3 regions of the Mediterraneibacter sp. ICN-202921 genome follow, and region 3 is predicted to be linked to each of the others. Evidence: riboswitches for the same ligand, from Rfam matches in the RefSeq annotation. Region 3 holds a riboswitch; each other region holds the start of a gene.
The links. Region 3 has a riboswitch for thiamine pyrophosphate ahead of WKT01_RS02085 (energy-coupled thiamine transporter ThiT). Riboswitches for the same ligand answer to the same signal wherever they lie in the genome.
Positions count from the first base shown of each region.

Region 1: another riboswitch for thiamine pyrophosphate. It lies ahead of thiC (phosphomethylpyrimidine synthase ThiC); the one in region 3 lies ahead of WKT01_RS02085 (energy-coupled thiamine transporter ThiT).
Region 2: another riboswitch for thiamine pyrophosphate. It lies ahead of thiM (hydroxyethylthiazole kinase); the one in region 3 lies ahead of WKT01_RS02085 (energy-coupled thiamine transporter ThiT).

Region 1 is NZ_JBBKBE010000005.1:10,964-18,050, forward strand. Features, by position in the region: gene WKT01_RS05815 (Tex family protein) at 1-1,349, shown strand, start outside; gene WKT01_RS05820 (biotin transporter BioY) at 1,378-1,920, opposite strand; gene WKT01_RS05825 (DUF5685 family protein) at 2,133-2,990, shown strand; gene WKT01_RS05830 (J domain-containing protein) at 2,971-3,597, shown strand; gene WKT01_RS05835 (hypothetical protein) at 3,588-4,121, shown strand; gene WKT01_RS05840 (diaminopimelate dehydrogenase) at 4,267-5,253, shown strand; TPP riboswitch at 5,635-5,745, shown strand; gene thiC (phosphomethylpyrimidine synthase ThiC) at 5,857-7,087, shown strand, end outside.
Region 2 is NZ_JBBKBE010000003.1:170,939-178,025, forward strand. Features, by position in the region: gene WKT01_RS04200 (YeiH family protein) at 1-517, opposite strand, end outside; gene WKT01_RS04205 (LysR family transcriptional regulator) at 857-1,735, shown strand; gene WKT01_RS04210 (ABC transporter ATP-binding protein) at 1,779-2,525, shown strand; gene WKT01_RS04215 (SufB/SufD family protein) at 2,515-3,435, shown strand; gene WKT01_RS04220 (YbaK/EbsC family protein) at 3,519-3,998, opposite strand; gene thiW (energy coupling factor transporter S component ThiW) at 4,262-4,774, shown strand; TPP riboswitch at 4,772-4,883, shown strand; gene thiM (hydroxyethylthiazole kinase) at 4,947-5,768, shown strand; gene thiE (thiamine phosphate synthase) at 5,755-6,399, shown strand; gene WKT01_RS04240 (HAD family hydrolase) at 6,405-7,067, shown strand.
Region 3 is NZ_JBBKBE010000002.1:10,911-17,997, reverse strand. Features, by position in the region: gene hypB (hydrogenase nickel incorporation protein HypB) at 1-94, shown strand, start outside; gene hypF (carbamoyltransferase HypF) at 100-2,427, shown strand; gene WKT01_RS02100 (HypC/HybG/HupF family hydrogenase formation chaperone) at 2,418-2,636, shown strand; gene hypD (hydrogenase formation protein HypD) at 2,626-3,720, shown strand; gene hypE (hydrogenase expression/formation protein HypE) at 3,745-4,812, shown strand; gene WKT01_RS02085 (energy-coupled thiamine transporter ThiT) at 4,844-5,509, opposite strand; TPP riboswitch at 5,552-5,657, opposite strand; gene WKT01_RS02080 (carbohydrate kinase family protein) at 5,761-6,705, shown strand; gene WKT01_RS02075 (EFR1 family ferrodoxin) at 6,698-7,087, opposite strand, start outside.

The DNA.
Region 1 (7,087 bases), on a different contig from region 3:
ATAGCTATAAGCGTCTGATCGCGCCGGCGATCGAAAGAGAGATCCGCAATGAATTGACAGAAAAAGCAGAGGATGGAGCCATCGAAGTATTTGGAAAGAATCTCCATCAGCTTTTGATGCAGCCTCCTATTGCCGGACAAGTTGTGCTTGGCTGGGATCCGGCATTTCGTACCGGTTGTAAACTGGCGGTGGTAGACGCTACAGGAAAGGTGCTGGGGACGACGGTGATCTATCCGACGGCTCCGACGACACCACAGAAGATCAAGGCGTCTAAGGAGCTGCTCAAAAAAATCATCCCTAAATATCATATTACGTTGATTTCCCTGGGAAATGGAACGGCTTCCCGGGAATCAGAACAGTTTATCACAGAACTTCTGAAGGAAATTCCGGAGAAAGTACAGTATGTGATTGTAAATGAGGCGGGAGCATCGGTATATTCTGCAAGTAAACTGGCAAGTGAGGAGTTCCCTAAATTTGACGTAGGACAAAGGAGTGCTGCCTCGATTGCAAGGAGACTGCAGGATCCGCTGGCGGAATTAGTAAAGATCGATCCGAAATCTATTGGGGTAGGTCAGTATCAGCATGATATGAACCAGAAAAAACTGGGGGAATCTTTGACAGGAGTTGTAGAGGATTGTGTAAATAAAGTAGGCGTGGATCTAAATACGGCTTCTGCTCCGTTATTATCTTATATATCTGGGATCACTGGTACGATTGCGAAAAATATCGTGGCGTACAGAGAAGAAAACGGAAAATTCGAGAGTCGTAAGGAATTGCTGAAGGTAGCAAAATTAGGGCCAAAGGCATTTGAGCAGTGCGCAGGCTTTATGCGCATCCAGGGAGGAAAAAATCCGTTGGATGCGACAGGGGTGCATCCCGAATCTTACGGGGCAGCAGAAAAACTCTTAAAAAAGCAAGGTTTCAAACCGGAAGATATCACAGGCAGAAATTTAACCGGGCTGTCACTTACGATCAGAGATTATGCGCGCCTTGCCGAAGAATTAGGAATCGGAGAGATCACGCTGAGAGATATTGTAAAAGAATTGGAAAAACCTGCCCGTGATCCGCGTGAAGAGATGCCGAAACCGATCCTGCGTACGGATGTGCTGGAGATGGAAGACTTAAAAGAAGGAATGGTATTAAAAGGCACTGTCCGTAATGTCATTGATTTCGGTGCGTTTGTAGATATCGGTGTACACCAGGATGGGCTGGTACATATTTCGCAGATCACAGACCGATATATAAAACATCCGTTGGAAGCTGTCAGTGTGGGAGATGTTGTAGACGTAAAAGTGATGAGTGTAGATTTGAAGAAAAAGAGAATCCAGCTTACTATGCGAGGAATATAGGAAAAGACAGAAAAATAGTTCCTCTGTTTTAGAGGAACTGAAGTGCAGACTTAAGTTTCCGTCCGATAAAAACGGCAGCAGCGATTTTGAGGGCATCTCCGATCAAATAGGGAACAACGCCGATCATAAGAGCTGCTGTAAAATTCACATGTAATTGTACGGCAAGCCATACAGTCCCGAACAGATAGCAGACAGCGGTGCCTGCAAGTAGTCCTCCTATTTGCAAAGAGAGTGTATCTGAAAAATGTTCAACAAAAAAGCCGCCGATGACTACGAGAAAAAGATACCCGATCAGATAGCCGCCGGTGGGTCCGGCAATCTTTCCAATCCCGCTTCCAAAAGAAGAAAAGACAGGAATGCCTGCGATTCCGATCAGGATATAGAGGATACAGCTTATGGCGCTGTTTTTCATTCCAAGCACATAGCAGGACAGATAGAGTCCAAAGGTGGCGAGAGATAGTGGGACCGGACTAAATGGCAGAGGGATGGTAAAAGGGCTGATAATGCAGAGGACGGCTGTCATCAGTGCGATACGAGTAAGACTATGAGTAGTGGTGCGTGTTGTTTCCATAATAATAGACTCCTTTTGTGTATTCCATATTCCTATATTTGCAGCATACATAAAGTATAAAAGAAAAATGATATAATGTCAACCTTATAATAAAAATAGTTAACAATTGCCCAATCAGAAAAGATTTACAAAAATTTTATATGGGTTAAAAATGAGCTGTGTTATACTAAAAACCATATATAAATAGGATAATAGAGATATGGAGAAAAGATATGTTTGGTTATGTGACCATATGTGAACCAGAATTAAAAGTTAAAGATTTGCGCAAATATAAAGCATATTACTGCGGACTTTGCCATATCCTGAAAGAAAAATACGGTATATCCGGACAGATGACACTGACGTACGATATGACATTTGCGATCATTTTGCTGACGTCTTTATATGAGAGCCAGACTTGTACAGAAGTGCATAGATGTAAGGTGCATCCGATAAAAAAACAGCAGATGCTGCAAAACGAGATCACGGAATATGCGGCAGATATGAATGTTTTGCTTGCATGGTATCATCTAGAAGATGACTGGCGGGATGAAAAGAAAGTAAGCGCATTTCTGGCAAAGGGGGCGCTGAAGCGTAAGGCGAAACGGATCATTGCAAAGTATCCGCGTCAGAGCCAGGCAATCGAAACCTCCCTGAAAGAACTTGCCGCCTGCGAAAAAGAAAATAGTACAGATCTTGACCGGACGGCAGGATGCTTTGGGCGTTTGATGGAGGAATTGTTTGTCTGGCAGGAGGATATGTGGGAAAAGAGTTTGCGCAGAATGGGCTTTTTCCTGGGAAAGTTTATATACATCATGGATGCGTATGAGGATCTGGAAGAGGATCTGAAAAAGAAATGCTATAATCCGCTTAAGAAACTTTGCACGCAGGAAGATTATGAAGAAAAATGCAGGGAGATCCTCTGTATGATGATCGCAGAGTGCAGTGTGGAATTTGAAAAGCTGCCATGTATCGTAGATGTGGACATTTTGAGAAATATATTGTATGATGGAGTCTGGAATCGCTATCATAAGATACAGTTGAAGAAAAGAGAAGGAAAGGAAAAGAAAAATGACGAAAAATCCATATGATGTACTGGGCGTGTCACCCAATGCATCGGATGATGAGATAAAAAAGGCATACCGTGATCTGACAAGAAAATACCATCCGGATGCGAATGTAAATAATCCGCTGGCAGATCTGGCGGAGGAGAAATTCAAAGAAGTACAGGAAGCGTATGATACGATCATGAAAGAACGCTCCACCGGAAGCACAGGGGGATATTCCTACGGCTACGGCGGCGGATATAATCAGGCGCAGCAAGATCCGCAGATGCAGGCAGCCATAAATTATGTGAACAGCCGTCATTACCGGGAAGCTTTGAATGTGCTTGATCAGATCCAGAACCGTTCGGCAATGTGGTATTATGTCAGCGGATGTGCCAACGCAGGGATTGGGAATAATCTTGTGGCAAGAGAGCATGCGGCACAGGCCGTCAACATGGAACCGAATAATCTGCAGTACCGTCAGTTCCTAAATCAACTCGATTTTAGCAGCCGCAGATACCAAAGCAATCCATATGGCGGCGGATATGGAACAGGAGGATCTTCCTGCGGCACAGGAAATATGTGCTGTGACCTATGGTGTGCAGACAGTTTGTGTGAATGTATGGGAGGAGATCTTTGTTCATGCATGTAAAAGCAAAATCTATGGCATTCGGCGGCCTGCTGCTTGCAGTGTCGGTCGTATGCATGTCTCTTGGCAGTGTGATTGAGACAAATACATTGTTCCTTTTAGCGGCAGCCTCTTATTTTGTAGGTATTGTGATCCGCGAATATGGTTTGAAGATAGGGGCCGCCTTTTATCTGGCAGATGTTTTGCTGGGAGTTTTGGTCGCGCCAAATAAAATTTATGTGCTTTCATTTGCGGCTATGGGGTTTTATATTTTGGCAGTGGAATGTATCTGGCATGTGCTGGAAAAGCATCCTAACATAGAGAAACGCCATATTTTATTCTGGATGATGAAATATGTGATCTTTAATGTTATGTATATCCCTATGGTACTGGTTTTTCAGGAACTGTTGTTTTCAAAAGCCATTCCGGGTTCTATGCTCCTCATCGTTATTGCGGCAGGCCAGGCCGGTCTATGGGTCTATGACAGGGCATATGAGTATGTACAGGGACATATATGGAATAAAATGCGCGGCAGACTGCTGCGGTAGAGAGTCCGTAAAGGGCTCTTTTTGTTTGGTTTTTCTGTTGGTCTGTATACAAAAAATGTGTGTGATGATATGAAAATTCTTGAAAAATCCAAAAGGTACTCGTATAATAAAAACCGAATTGTATAAGAAAGGAGAAATGTTCGTTATGAGTATAAGAATTGGGATTTTAGGATATGGAAATCTAGGGCGCGGCGTAGAATGTGCGATCAAGCAGAATCCGGATATGGAACTGGCTGCTGTATTTACCCGCAGAAATCCAGAGGATGTAAAGATTTTAACAGAAAGTGCGGCAGTATGTGCTTTAGCAGAGGCGGAAAACTGGAAAGATAAAATAGATGTTATGATTTTGTGCGGAGGCAGCGCTACAGATCTGCCGGAGCAGACGCCGGTCTATGCAAAATTATTTAATGTGGTGGACAGCTTTGATACACATGCACGTATCCCGGAGCATTTTGCAAATGTAGATGCGGCTGCAAAAGAAGGAGGAAAAGTAGGACTCATCTCCGTAGGCTGGGATCCGGGGATGTTCTCTCTGAACAGAATGTACGCAAACGCGATCCTGCCGCAGGGGAACGATTATACATTCTGGGGCAAAGGAGTCAGCCAGGGACATTCTGACGCGATCCGTCGTGTGGAAGGCGTAAAAGACGCAAAACAGTATACAGTTCCTGTTGAGGAAGCTTTAAAGGCAGTTAGAGATGGAGAGAATCCAGAATTGACAACACGCCAGAAACATACAAGAGAGTGCTATGTAGTATTGGAAGAAGGCGCGGATGCGAAGAAAGTGGAAGAAGAGATCAAAAATATGCCGAACTATTTCGCTGATTATGATACAACAGTGCACTTTATCAGTGAAGAAGAGTTAAAGAAAGAGCACAGTGGAATTCCACATGGCGGATTTGTGCTCCGCAGTGGAAAGACAGGCTGGAATGAAGAAAATGCTCATCTGATCGAGTATAGTTTGAAATTGGATTCCAATCCAGAGTTTACTTCCTCTGTGATCGTTGCATATGCAAGAGCAGCGTACAGACTGGCAGAAGAAGGACAGACAGGCTGCAAGACAGTATTTGATGTCGCGCCGGCGTATTTAAGTATAAAGAGTGGAGAAGAACTAAGAGCACATATGCTGTAAATAGGAAGTTAATCGACAAAGCAGCGCAAATGTGTCTTATATATTTTTCCCCGATCTTTTCACTGGATTTGATCGTCTGGCTTTGTTTCTGATATAAGAAAACAAAATAAGCCTGCCGGCGCGGCAGATAAGCATTTCCTGCTGCATGCGCTGTTAGGCTTATGTATTTTTATAAAAGGAAAGAGCCACATATTGCTGTGACTCAAAGGGGGAAAAAGTTTATGAAAAAGTGTTCTATCTTTAGAACAATTATAGTATATAAAATAATTGTGTAAAAAGTGTGATGGACTTTTGAATGGATTATGAACAAATCTATAAAAAAATATGAAGAGTTCCCGCTAAGTTAGTAATTGCAAATGCAATTGCAGTATATTATAATACTTTTATAAAAAGGGGTGCTCGCGTTTAAAGCGGGCTGAGAGTAAGCTGAGATGCTTTAACCCATAACCTGATTTGGATAATGCCAACGTAGGGATATACGATCATGGACAGAGGATTAAGATGACCGGACTGCCGCAAAGTATATGTATACGTTGCGGCAGTTTTTTGCTGCAATAGTATTGTCTGATGAAGGAGCAAGAAAAAGAAAGGTGGAAGAATACGATGAGAAACTTCTCGACACAGATGGAGGCAGCAAGAAAGGGAATCATAACAGAAGAATTAAAAAAAGTAGCGCAAAAGGAAAGGATGACAACAGACGAGTTATTGCCGCTCGTAGCAGAAGGAAAAGTGGTGATATGCGCAAATAAAAATCATACTTGCATAGACCCGGAGGGAGTCGGTTCTATGCTCCGTACAAAAATAAATGTAAATTTAGGAGTTTCACGAGACTGTAAAGACTATGATATAGAGATGAAAAAAGTGATGGAAGCTGTTAATATGGGAGCACATTCTATCATGGATCTTTCTTCCCATGGGGATACGATCCCTTTCCGGAGAAAGCTGACGGCAGAGTGTCCGGCAATGATCGGGACTGTACCGGTATATGATTCAGTGATCCACTATCAGAGAGATCTAGATACATTATCGGCAAAAGATTTTATTGATGTGATCAGGCTTCATGCAGAGGACGGCGTGGATTTTGTGACACTGCACTGTGGAATAACAAGAAAGACGATTGAGCAGATACGAAATCACAAAAGAAAGATGAATATTGTATCCAGAGGGGGATCGCTTGTTTTTGCATGGATGTGCATGACAGGAGAGGAAAATCCTTTTTATGAATATTATGATGAAATTCTGGATATTTGCCGGGAATATGATGTCACGATTTCTTTGGGAGACGCATGTCGTCCCGGCTGCCTTGCGGATGCGACAGATGTATGCCAGATGGAAGAACTGATCCGGCTGGGTGAACTGACAAAACGTGCCTGGGCGAAGGATGTGCAGGTGATGGTAGAAGGACCGGGACATATGCCGCTGGATCAGATCGCGGCCAATATGAAAGTACAGCAGTCTGTATGCCAAGGCGCACCTTTTTATGTGTTAGGACCATTGGTGACAGATATTGCGCCAGGATATGACCATATTACCGCGGCGATCGGAGGCGCAGTTGCCGCAGCGGCAGGAGCTGCCTTTTTGTGTTATGTAACGCCGGCGGAACATTTGGCTTTACCAAATGTAGAGGATGTAAAGCAGGGAATCATTGCTTCTAAGATCGCTGCGCATGCTGCAGATATAGCAAAAGGAGTAAGAGGAGCCAGAGAAATGGATGACCGGATGGCAGACGCAAGAAAAGCGCTGGATTGGGAAGCGCAGTGGGCATGTGCCTTTGACCCAGAGACAGCGAAGGCTATACGGGATGACAGAAGCCCCGAACATGATGATACTTGTT
Region 2 (7,087 bases), on a different contig from region 3:
CAAGAAGACCTCCCAGCGTGGGAAATAGGAGAGCGGCAAGGACATTGAAAAGAAAAATAACAGAGATAGACTGTGCTACGTCTTCGTCAGAAGCATCAATGACCGGAGCGGTAGCGGCGATAGCGCTTCCTCCGCAGACAGAAGAACCGACGCCTACAAGGATCGCGCTGTCCGGTGTTAATTTTAATACCTTATAGAGAAAAAAGGCAATGAGTAGAGAAACAGAGATTGTAGAAAGGATAATAGGGAGTGACTGTCTGCCTTTTGCCAGTATTTCTGTCAGATTCATGCCGAAACCTAAAAAAACGACAGCTGCCTGTAAGATTTTTTTAGATGTATAGTGGATCCCCGGAGCAAATTTTTCTTTTTGCGGCATGAATAAAGTAAGGATCATTCCAATCAAGATAGAAAATACAGGCCCTCCTACGACAGGAAAACGTTGACCTAAAAACCAGGCTGGGAACGAGATGAATAGACAAAGAAGCAGACCTGCACCATTTTTTTTAATAAAGTTCATACTATATTCCTCCATAGATGATGATAAAAATTTCAGCAACAGGCGAGGCAGGGGTATACGCAAGATTGCTGTTGAAAAAAGCATACCATAAAGAGAATATAAAATATAATTATATATCTTTATTTTATAATAAATATATGTTATGATAAATGCAGGGAGTAATTACTATAAAGCTGATAAGGTCAGCATATATAGGGTGCGGGCTGTTCTGATCGGAATATCCCGCATCTTGTTTCAATAGGACGCTATATACCTGTTTGGGCATCCCGCAATTTGGGCCTTACAGGCTGACGGGCTATGCCCGATAAGGTATAGGATAGAAATATAAGAGGGGTCTATATGCTTGATTTTCGTATGGAAACATTTTTAAAAGTCTGCCACTGCATGAATTTTACAAGGGCAGCAGAAGAACTTCACATTACACAGCCGGCAGTTTCACAGCATATCCACTATCTGGAGAAATACTACCATACGAAATTATTTCTCTATGAAGGGAAAAAACTGCGTTTGACGAATGCGGGCGAACTGCTTAGAAATGCATCTATGACAATGAAACATGATGAGCTTTCTCTCCAGAATGAAATGAGAAAGGAAGGGGAAGAATTAAAAGAGATACGCTTTGGGGCGACACGTACGGTAGGAGATGCATTGATGGGGAAGATACTGGCAAAGTATCTGGCCTCGTATCCGGATGCGAAGATACACATGGAAGTGGAAAATACGAATATGCTGCTGAACAGATTGGATGAAGGGCAGATTGATTTTGCGATCGTGGAAGGGTTTTTTAAGAAAAGAGAATATGATTTTATGCATTATTCAACAGAAGCATATATTGCTGTCTGTGGGCAGAGGTATGCGTTTGTAAAGAAACCGGAAAAAATAGAAGATTTATTCGGAGAACGTCTTCTGCTGCGGGAATCGGGTTCCGGTACAAGAGAAGTACTGGAGCGGTTTTTGAGTTCACAGAATTTTAGCCTGGATGATTTTAAGAAATGTGTGGAAGCAGGAAGCCTGCAGACCATTAAAGAGTTGACAAAAGCAGGATGTGGTATTACATTTTTATATGAAGTTGCTGTAAAAGATGAACTGGAAAAGGGCGAGATACAAAAGATCGATCTGCCGGATTTTCAGGTGTCTCATGACTTTACGTTTCTCTGGCGTCGGGGGAGTATTTATGCAGAGCGCTACAGAGAGATATTTCAGAGATTTTCGATATGAAGAACGCAGTATACGCAAGATTATAAAAAAGGAAGTGATGTAGGTGTTACAGGTAGAGCATTTATCTTATGATATAGTAGAAGAAGGACGGCAGTCGGAGATTTTATCCGACGTTAGTTTTACCGTTCAGGATGGAGAGATGCTGGTCATTACGGGACCAAATGGAGGCGGCAAATCTACGCTGGCAAAAGTGTTGATGGGAATCAACAAAGAAACTGCAGGAAAGATTTATCTGGATGGGCAGGATATTACAGCTCTTTCAATAGATGAGCGAGCAAAAGCGGGGATCGGCTTTGCCTTTCAGCAGCCTCCCCGCTTTAAAGGGATGACTGTGAGGCGGCTTTTATCTCTTGCCGCGGGCCGGACATTGGATGAAAAGACTTGCTGTGAACTGTTGAGCAGTGTAGGGTTGTGTGCGAGAGAATATATAGACAGAGAAGCAGATGCTACATTGTCGGGCGGAGAAATGAAACGGATTGAAATTGCTACGGTTCTTGCGAAGCGCCATGCGCTTTGTATTTTTGATGAGCCGGAAGCCGGGATCGATCTGTGGAGTTTTTCTATGCTGATCAAACGTTTTGAACAGATCCACAGAGAAAAAAAGGAAAGTCTTATTTTAATCTCTCATCAGGAGCGGATCATTGAGATGGCGGATCGTATTATGGTGATTGCGGATGGAAAGAAAAAAAGCATCGGTACGGCACAAGAAATCATGCCGGAGTTATTTGGACATGCAATGGACGCCTGTGAATGTCGTAAGCAAAAAGGAGGGGAACTCTATGGAGCTTGATAAAGTGACGCAGGATGTGCTGGATGTGATAGATTCCTATGGATTTAAACAGAAGGGCGCATATAATTTAAGGTTAAACGGGATGGCTGTATGTCACGGTGACAGCAGACACATCCATATAGTGAAAAAGGAAGATCGACCAGGTATTGATATCCATATCAGCGGCGAGGCAAAAAACGAGCAGGTACACATTCCGGTTGTTATGTCAAAGGAAGGTGTAGATGTTGTATATAATGATTTCTATATAGAAGATGGAGCGGATGTCACCATTATCGCCGGATGTGGGATTCATGGAGAAGGATGCAGCGAGACGAGGCATGACGGTATCCATACTTTCCATGTAGGGGAAAACGCCAATGTAAAATATATAGAGAACCACTATGCACAAGGAGACGGCACGGGGAAAAAAGTGTTGAATCCAGTTACAAAAATATACGTAGGTGAGAACTCTGTGTTTACACTTGAGACTTCACAGATTAAGGGCGTTGATTCTACAGAAAGAGAAAATTATATTGAACTGGCAGAAAACGCTAAGCTTTTTGTGACGGAGAAGCTGATGACACATGAAGAACAGACAGCAATCTCGAATATGGATGTGCAGCTGATGGGAGAAAATAGTTCTGCCAGGATTGTGTCACGTTCTGTTGCAAAAGGGAAATCCAGACAGGTGTTCCATCCGAAAGCAATCGGAAACAATCTCTGCCATGCACATGTGCAGTGTGATTCTATCATCATGGATGAAGCAGAGATCAGTTCCATTCCGGAGATTAACGCAAGGCATGTGGATGCGCAGATCGTACATGAAGCGGCAATTGGAAGGATCAATGATGAACAGCTGATCAAACTGCGGACATTCGGACTCAACGAGGAAGAGGCAGAGGCAGTGATCATCGAAAATTTCTTGAAATAAAAAAAGGGGGATGACAGACGGTATGTTCTAACAACCGTGGTCATTCCCTTTTTGTTATGTTTTGAAAGTTTTTCCTGAGAGTGTCAGACAGAGGGTGTCTTACACACGTCGATCCAGTCTGCGGCTTCTGCAAATTTTTCTAATTCTTCACAGGTCACTTCTACTGCGGAATTTGCGCTCCCCGCAGCGGGGAATACGGTGGAAAAGCGCTTTAGGGACACGTCCAGATACGTCGTGACTGAGGAGGGATTTCCAAAAGGACATACTCCCCCGACGGCGTGTCCAGTGTAGGTTTCGACATCTTCAGGAGATAACATTTTAGCTTTCATGCTAAAGAAATGTTTAAATTTACTATTGTCTATTTTTGTGTCTCCTGCAGTTACAATAAGGATGGCAGTATCTCTTTCCTTAGTATAGAAAGAAAGTGTTTTGGCAATACGTGCAGGTTCTACACCGGCGGCTTGTGCCGCAAGATCAACAGTTGCACTGGAAGATGAAAACTCAATAATTTCTTTAGATATATTTTTGTTTTTAAAATAATCTTTAACAATCTGAACAGACATTGTGATCTCCTTTATTTTTCCTGTTATTTATGATATAGGATACCAAGTTTACTATTGTGTATTATAACAGAAGTATCTTTACAGTAAAAGAGGATTGTGGTAAGATATGGGCGGATATCTGACAAAGAGTTTTCTCAGGCGGGGAGCGCCGTTTGGGTTTTTACTGTACCGGCGTACGAGGTACGAAAATAACCTGCGAGGGAATCCGTGTTCCGGAGTGAGAGGATACCAAGGAGTATCGACCGTTATTTCAGGAGGTTAACATGAAAAACATCAATGTAAAAAAGCTTGCTTTGGCAGGCATTCTTGTAGCTGTCGGTATTGTCTGTTCTCCGCTGTCTATTCCGGTGGGCGCGTCAAAATGTGCTCCAGTCCAGCATTTTATCAATATATTGGGCGGCGTCTTTTTAGGACCGGGGTATGCGGTAGGGATGGCGTTTGTAACGAGTCTTTTGCGTAATTTGATGGGAACCGGGACACTGCTGGCATTTCCGGGATCCATGTGTGGAGCGTTTCTCTGTGGTATGTTATATAAGTATGGGAAACATCTGCCTTATGCATATGTAGGTGAACTGTTCGGTACATCAGTGATCGGAGGGATTTTAAGTTATCCGGTTGCAGCGTTTCTGATGGGAAGCGACAGCGCTGTTTTTGGTTTCGTGATTCCATTTTTTATTTCTAGTTTTGGCGGCACGATACTGGCAGTTGTTCTCGTTACTGTGATGAAAAGAATGAAAGTGTTGGATATATATCTGGGAAATTTGAATTATCAATAGAAATAACAGGGGAGCTTGCGCAGCAGGCAGGCTGAGAGTAGACGAACGTGTCTAGACCCGTGACCTGATTTGGATAATGCCAACGTAGGGAATATATAAACGCATTCGCAGCGGGTATACCTCATTGGTATACCCGCTTTTATCGAATAAGAAGCATAGGAGGATTTATCATATGATAAAAAAGTGCATGCAGCAAGTGAGAAAAACTGCTCCTTTGGTACATAATATTACAAATTATGTTACTGTAAATGATGTGGCGAATATATTGCTGGCCTGTGGAGGAAGTCCGATCATGTCGGATGAAGCAGAAGATGTGGAGGACATTACATCTATCTGCGGCGGACTTAATATCAATATTGGAACTTTGCACAAAACAAGTATAGAAGGAATGTTTAAGGCAGGAAGAAAGGCAAATGTATTGGGGCATCCTGTCCTGCTGGATCCGGTGGGGGCAGGCGCCAGTGCGCTTAGAACGAATACGGCGCTGAGATTGCTGAAGGAAATCCAACTGACCGCTATCCGTGGAAATATGTCGGAGATCAGGACGCTGGCAAATGGAAGCGGGACGACAAAGGGGGTAGATGCGGACATAGCAGATATCGTGAAAGAAGAGAATCTGAAAGAAGCGGTTGCTTTTGTGAAAAAATTTGCGGATGAAACGAAGACGATCATTGCTGTCACAGGGGCCATTGATCTTGTATCAGACGGAAAACAATGTTATGTGATACGAAATGGACGTCCGGAGATGGGGAAGGTTACCGGAACCGGATGTCAGTTATCCGGCATGATGACAGCATATCTGACAGCGAATCCGGAGAATCATCTGGAAGCTGCGGCAGCAGCAGTCTGTGCAATGGGACTTGCCGGGGAGATCGGGTTTAGTTATATGTGCAAAGGAGATGGAAATGCGACATATCGCAGCCGTATCATCGATGCAGTTTATAATATGACAGGAGAAGAATTAGAAAGAGGTGCAAAGTATGAGGTGCTCTAAAAAAGATCTACTTCTTTATGCGGTGACAGACAGAAGATGGCTGCATGGAAAGAGACTTTGTGAACAAGTGGAAGAAGCCTTAAAAGGAGGCGCGACATTTATACAGCTCAGGGAAAAAAATCTGGAGGAAGCCGCATTTTTAAAAGAGGCAGAAACGATAAAAGAACTTTGCAGCCAGTACAAAGTCCCGTTTGTGATCAATGATAATGTAGAAATCGCAAAAGCGGTTGACGCAGATGGAGTGCACGTGGGTCAAAGTGATATGGAAGCGCTGCATGCACGAGAAATACTGGGTGAGGATAAGATCATCGGTGTATCGGCGCAGACAGTAGAGCAAGCTGTAAAAGCAGAAAAAAATGGCGCAGATTATTTGGGAGTAGGAGCAGTATTTGCTACAGGTTCTAAGGCAGACGCAAAAGAAGTCGATCATGAGACGCTAAAAGAAATCTGTGCGGCAGTAAATATTCCGGTGATCGCGATCGGTGGGATTGGCGAAGCAAACGTTATGAGACTAAAAGGAAGTGGAATCTGCGGTATAGCAGTCATCAGTGCTGTCTTTGCACAGTCAGATATACAAAATGCAGCAAAGAGACTGCGTGATCTGACAAAAGAAATGCTAGGTGAAAGATAAAGAAAATGATAAAAGGTATCGTATTTGATGTGGATGGAACGCTTTTAAATTCCATGCCTGTTTGGGAAAACTTAGGAGAATTATATTTGAAGAGTTTAGGGATAGCGGCAGAAAAAGATCTTAGAAATATCCTCTTTGAGATGAGTTTGGAGGAAGGCGCTGCATATCTGATCAAAACATATGGACTCGCGCTTACGGAAACGGAGGTGGTAAGTGGCCTGAACAGACGGGTAGAAGAGTTTTACAGAGAGAAAGTTCCTCTGAAAGAAGGCGTAAGACAATATCTGGATGAATTTAAAGCGAGAAAAATACCCATGACGATCGCGACATCCGGAGATAGGCAAAATGCAGAAGCAGCATTAAAAAGATTAGGAGTTTTTTCTTATTTTCAAGGGATTTTTACATGTGCAGAGATTGGAAGCAGTAAATCGCAGCCGGATATTTATCTGGCCGCAGCGCTGCAGATGGATACAGAACCTGAAAATACATGGGTATTTGAAGATGCGTATCACGCTGTCCTAACGGCGAAGAAGGCAGGTTTTAAGACAGTTGCCGTATATGACAAGGCAAATGACAGAAATCTTGCAAGAATATGGAATACGGCGGATATTTATTTGGCCGCATATACGGATTTCGCGTTGGTTTATAAAAGAATGGCTGGAGAATGAAAGAAAAGAGAGGAAAAGTA
Region 3 (7,087 bases):
TGACGCTCCTCTCTTTTGTGTCAGCAGCCGGAACGGAGATGGACTGGATGAACTTGTACATTTTATTTCTGATCAAATAAAAAAAGCAAAATAAGGCCAATGGAGAATCAAAAGCAACAACACGTCAAACTACATATAACGGGTATCGTCCAGGGCGTCGGTTTCCGTCCCTTCTTGCACAGGCTGGCGTCCCGATACAGTCTGCAGGGATGGGTACAGAATACCCTGCAGGGAGTGGAGGGAGAGTTAGAAGGCAGTGCCGGGAATATCGACTGTTTTCTTAGAGAACTGCAGACTTCCCCGCCGCCTCTTTCCCGTCTTGAAGAAATCCGCGTGACAGAGGAAGGTCTTTTTGTCGGGTATCCAGATTTCTCTATCAGAGAGAGCCGTACAGACGACGGTTTTACGCTGCTCTCTCCGGATATTTGTACTTGTCCGGAATGTGAAAAAGAGCTGTATACCCCTTCTGACCGCAGATACCGCTATCCATTCATCAATTGTACCAATTGCGGTCCTCGATATACGATCATAGATGACATTCCCTATGACAGGATCCGTACCTCCATGCAGACATTTTCCATGTGTGCAGACTGTGAAAACGAATATACGACTATACAAAACCGTCGGTATCATGCACAGCCTGACTGCTGCCCTGCGTGCGGGCCTCACGTTTTCTATATGGACAGTACGCACCGTCGGCTTTCTTCTGATCCCTTCCAGGCTGCGCAGGAAGCGCTCCGGGAAGGAAAGATTCTGGCCGTCAAAGGACTGGGCGGCTTTCACCTGGCCTGTGACGCCCGCAATGAAGACGCAGTACAGCGTCTCCGTCAGCGGAAACACCGTGCATCTAAACCATTGGCACTGATGTGCCGCTCCATAGATACTGCCAGGGAATTCTGTATTCTAAATGATGCTGAAGAAAGGCTTCTGACCGGCATACAGCGCCCCATCCTATTGCTGCGCAAAAAGCAGCCGGCCCTTATGAAAACGATCAGTTCCACCTCCCGGCTGGGTATCATGCTTCCTTATACGCCTCTCCATATTCTTCTCCTGGATGGCATGTATGGAGGCCCTGACTCCCTCGTCATGACAAGCGCCAATCTCCCCGGCTGTCCTGTTATGCTTACTAACGAGGAAGCACTCTGTGGACTGTCTGGTATTGCAGACGGGTACCTGCTGCATGACCGGCCGATCCGAAACCGTTGTGACGATTCTCTTGTCATGGAATGGAAAGGAAACCCTTATTTCTTCCGCCGCAGCCGTGGTTTTACCCCACAGCCTTTTTTATCGAGGCAGGACGCAGACGGTATTTTTGCACTGGGGGCGGAACAAAAAGCTTCTTTTGCACTGGGAAAGGAGAAATATGTTTTTTGCAGCCCCCATATCGGTGACCTCAAAAATGCAGAAACGCTTTCCCATTACCGTGAGACGCTTCATACTTTCCGTCGTTTGTTCCGCCTGAAGCCCGCTCTTCTCGTTTGTGATCTACATCCCGATTATCTATCTACACAGGAAGCTTTCCGGCTGTCTGAGAAAGAACAGCTTCCTCTGCTGCAAGTACAGCATCACTGGGCGCATATGGCCTCCTGCATGGCAGATAATCATCTGCATGCACCTTGCTTTGGCATCATCTGGGACGGTATGGGGCTGGGAGATGACGATTCCATCTGGGGCGCAGAATTTATGAAAGGAGATTTTTCCGCTTTTCAAAGGATCGGTACCATCCGCCCGGTTCCGCTCCCCGGCGGCGACCGTGCGACACAGGAGATTGCTCGTATCGCCCTGGGACTTCTTTTGGACGCAGGTATACAAGATACATCTTATATCCCACTTTCTTCGGCAAAAACGACCGCTTTGTCCCGACTCATCGACTCTGGTCTTTGTCTGCGGGCCACCAGTATGGGGCGGCTCTTTGACGGGGTCGGCTCCTTGCTCTTGCAAAAGGTTAAAGCCGATTATGAAGGAGAAGCCGCAGCTTTGACAGAGGCCCTCTCTCCTTATGAAAGCCCAGACGTATATCTGGCTTCTAAGCATATGCGCGCCACTGCTCTTTCGGAAATGTGTTATCCGATCGAATTTTATAATAAAAATGGACTGCGCATCTTTGATACCCGTCCTCTTATCCAGACTTTATACAAAGATCTGGAAGAAAAAACAGACAAGGGGCTCATTGCCTTTCGTTTCATGTATACCCTCTGCCGGATGGCGCTTGAGCAATGCCTTGTTCTAAATCCGCAAAGGCTCCCTGTGGTTCTGTCCGGCGGTGTATTTCAAAATCGCTTTCTTCTCTGCACAGTGACAGAACTCTTAGAACAAAATGGATTTACCGTTTATACTCACAGACATGTGTCTCCCAATGATGAGGGCATTTGTCTTGGACAACTGGCGGTTGCGGCCAGCAAAAAGGAGGAAATAATATGTGTTTAGCAATCCCTATGAAGATCAAAACGATTGAAGGAATGTCTGCTGTCTGTGAGGCAAAAGGACTTTCCCAGACAATCCGCATAGATTTTATCCAAAACGCGTCTCCCGGAGACTATGTCATGGTGCATGCCGGATTTGCCATACAGAAAATGTCGGAACCGGAAGCGCGCGAAAATCTACAATTTCTGGAGGATATTTACGATGCTCTATGAAAAGGAATTCAAATCTCCGCAAAAAACGCAGCAGATCCTTGCACGGGTAGAGGAACTGACTGAAAAGACCGGCAGCATCAGACTAATGGAGATCTGCGGCACACACACCATGTCGATCGCACGTACAGGCATAAAAAGTATCCTGCCTTCCTCCATCCGCCTGCTCTCCGGCCCCGGCTGTCCGGTATGCGTCACGCCGGCAAATGTCATAGACTCGATCCTTTCTCTTGCGGAGGATCCGCATATTCTGATCGCCAGCTATGGAGACCTCCTGCGTGTCCCAGGCACGGATCCCGAGGAAAATCTCCTCTTAAAAAAGGCCAAAGGCGCACATGTCGAGATGGTATATTCTCCCATGGATGCCCTGGAATTGTCCTATGCATATCCCCAGCTGGATGTTCTGTTTTTAGGTGTCGGTTTTGAGACCACCGCTCCCGGTACTGCTGCCTGTATTTTAAAAGCCGCAGAAGAACAAGTGAAAAATTTCTCTGTGCTCAGTCTTTTGAAAAAGACAGAGCCGGCGCTGCGCTCCCTGATCACGGCAGAAGATTTCGCCGTAGACGGTTTTTTATGCCCCGGTCATGTGGCTGCTGTCACAGGTTCTGACGCATTTGCTTTCCTTCCCCGAGAATTTCATCTTCCTGCTGTTGTGAGTGGATTTGACGCGGCTGACCTTCTGTATTCTATCCTGGAACTGACACATATGCTCGCCGTGCACAGACCCGCTCTGGTAAATACCTATACACGTCTCGTACGCCCGGAAGGAAATCCTCTCGCGCAAGAATATATAAACGCTGTATTTCAGACCTGCGAAAGTACCTGGCGCGGTCTTGGAACGATTGTGGACAGTGGGTATACTCTAAGAGATCAGTATCGTCAGTGGGATGCCTGGGAGAAGTTTCACTTCAGGCCTTCTTCCAATGCAGAACACCCCGGCTGCCGCTGTGCGCAAGTAATCCGAGGCGTAGCCTCACCCCTGGATTGTCCGCTTTTTAAGACGGTCTGCTCCCCTGCCCATCCCATCGGCCCTTGCATGGTTTCTTCGGAAGGCGCCTGTGCGGCAGCTTATCAGTATGAAGTTTGATCGATTCTATGGAGGTATACAGATATGGAAGATATTATCACATTAGATTATGGAAGCGGAGGCGGCAAGACCGCAGAACTGATCGATTCTATCCTGCTTCCTGCTTTTAAAAATCCCATCCTTTCCCAGTTAGGAGACGGTGCCCTGTTAAAAGATAGGAGGGGGGAAAATTCTTTTGTCTTTTCCACTGACAGTTTCGTTGTCTCTCCGTGGAAATTCCCCGGAGGCAATATTGGAAATTTATGTGTATGCGGCACAGTAAATGACGTATGTATGGCGGGAGGACTCCCCCAATATTTAAGTCTCTCTTTTATTCTGGAAGAGGGTTTTTCCTTCCGGGATTTCAAAATGATCGTAGACACGATTGCAGAAGAGGCCCGACAGGCAGGAGTACTCATCACAACAGGCGATACAAAAGTGGTAGAAGCGGGCAAAGGGGACGGTATCTACATCAATACAGCCGGCATTGGCTTTCTGCGCGCCCATTTCCCCGGGAAATCCGGTATCCGTAAAGGAGACACGGTCATCTTAAGCGGCAGCGCAGGCTGCCATGGCGCTGCTGTTATGATGGCACGTTCCGGACTGCTCTCTTTACAAGATGCCCAAACATCTTCCTTACGTTCCGACTGTCAATGTCTCCATCTCCTAACAGAAGCTGCCATCCATGCGGCAGAAAAAACACAGACAGCTCTCCCGAACAGTTCTCCCGCCTGCTCCGGCATCCGCATCATGCGGGATCCTACCAGAGGCGGAATCGCAACGGCCTTAAATGAATTTACGGAGAACATGCCTTTTTCCATCGAGATAGAAGAAGATGCCGTCCCTGTAGACGCGCCTGTGGAAGCAGCCTGTGATCTGCTGGGACTGGACCCACTCTACTGTGCCTGTGAAGGCAGGATGCTTCTTGTGACCGCTCCGGAAGCATGCGCGCCTGTCCTGAACGCTCTAAAAGAAGTGTCCGGCGGTGAACATGCGGCAGTGATCGGAACGGTTACAGAAGATATGCCCGGTCATGTGCTCTTAAAAACAAAGATTGGAGGCAAAAGGATCCTTGCCAAACTCAGCGGACAGCAGCTTCCCAGGATCTGTTGACATTTTTTTCTTCCGGAATATCCGCAGAGACTTATTCCAGTGCCATCTGACGGATACGCTGCAGTCCCTTCGACACGGCCGGAACAGACAGAAGAATGACCGTCAGGATCCCTTCTGCCAAAAGGTAGCTGTAGTTATAAACGATCGGATAAATACTCTTCAAAGACTGCGGGAATGTATCCGGCATGTAACTCATCCAGTATAAATATCCGCCCAGCGCATGGAATGCGCCTCTTGCCAGCACGCCGGCAATATAGCCTTTCACCAGCCCATGACTGCTCTTTGCGAAGAAACCTGCCACACCAAGAGCCGCAAAGGCAAGTATATAATCGCAGCATACCTGGAAAAAGGATAAGACGTACGGTTCTTGTAAAAATTGCAGAAGTCCATAGGCAAGTCCCACCAAAACACCCGTTTTCACTCCATACCAGTTGCCTACGAGGACAATGAACAACATGCTGCATAAAGTGACGCTTCCGCCCCATGGAAGCTGAAATACCTTAAGATAGGACGTCAGAAATGCCAGCGCGATCGCCATTGCGCAAAAGACAAGCTGTTTTGCCGACATCTTCTTTTTCCCTGCGCTTTTTCCGGCGAAAAACAACGCTGCGATAAACAGTACGATCCCTGCGATTATACTCACTGCATAGCCGGCAGTAGTCAGTCCTCCCTCTGCATTGACTAAAAAATTTAACATAAAAATCCTCCTTGCTTTTTTCTGAAAACAAGGAGGGCTTAAAAAACCACATATGTATATCCCTACGTTGGCATTATCCAAATCAGGTTACGGGTCGAAGCTTAAAACTTCCTCTCAGCCTGCAACACAAGCTCCCCTTGTCATCATTTTTATATTATTTCGATTCTATATTTTAAACAGAATACCGAGAAAAGTCAAGCGCGGCTCTTTTTTCGGTTATCCTATACAAGATTTTTAAAAAGGAGAAAAAGATGAAATCAGCAGAATCTTTTCAAGCACCCGAAATCCTGTGTATCGGCCAGGTCCTCATGGATTGTATCATCAAAGGCTGGAATGCGGCTTCCGAAAATACACGTGTGCAGACCGCAGACTCTGTCACCCTTTCTCCCGGCGGAGATGCCTTCAACGAATCTGTTATCTTCTCACGCCTCGGACATACTGTACGCACAGTCTGCGTCCTTGGAAACGACCTTGCCGGAAAAACTCTGCATGAACTGCTTGCGGATAACGGTATATTGACCGATTCCATCCTGCACAGCAATAACGTACCTACTCCTGTTTCCCCCTTATTGGTCAATACAGACGGAAACCGAAAATCCATCAATGCGGTTTCCCGCCTAGATGATTTCCTGCATATACCGCCCACATTATTCCAAGATGCGCGGCTTGTCTGCCTTGCCAGCCTTTTCCGCCCGCCTCTTACCCGGCCGGAAACGATTGCCTCCATTTGCCGGACCGCCAAGGCAGCCGGCGCTATCGTAGCGGCAGATACCAAACTGCCCCTGCATTCTCCGCTTTCCCTCACAGATCTTAAAGCTGCACTGCCTTACATAGATTATATCTTTCCCAATGAAAGCGAAGCCGCATTTTATACACAGGAAAAAGACTATACAGCTATGGCAGATGTCTTTTTAAACTATGGTGTAAAAAATGTCATCATCAAAGCCGGCGAGAACGGCTGTTTCGCCAAAAATGCAGCGGCTTCTTTCACTCTGCCAGCATTTCCCGTACATGTCGCAGACAGTACAGGAGCCGGAGATAATTTTGCCGCCGGTTTCCTCTCTTCCATCCTCCGGGGCAAAGACTTCAAGCAGGCGCTCACTTTCGCTTCTGCCTGTGCTGCCCTTTGCATACAATCAGTAGGCGCCACTTCCGGTGTACAAGATCGAGACCAAGTAGAAAACTTTCTTACATAGGACAGCGGTACCGTGGCTTTCCTGCACTTTTTCTTCCATATTCAATAGCCTTTACAGGGCAGACCGTGATGCATGCCATACAGTGTGTGCACATAGCATGCCACTGCGGTCTTTGCTCCTCCATCGTAATATTGTTCAATGGGCAGGCGTCTGCACACCTGCGGCAGCCGATACACTGATCGTCTGCCCAGAATTTCTTCGCATGAACGACCGCCGGATAAAATACTGCATTGACCGGGCCGCTCAAGAAAGCGCCCAAAAACCCTTCCTTCTCTTCTTCCAGCGCTTCTCCTGCGGCGATCTGCTGTATGACTTTTTCTATTTTGGGTTCTGCTTTCTCTATGATTGCTTTAGCCTCTTCCTCCTTGGGGACCTGAAACAT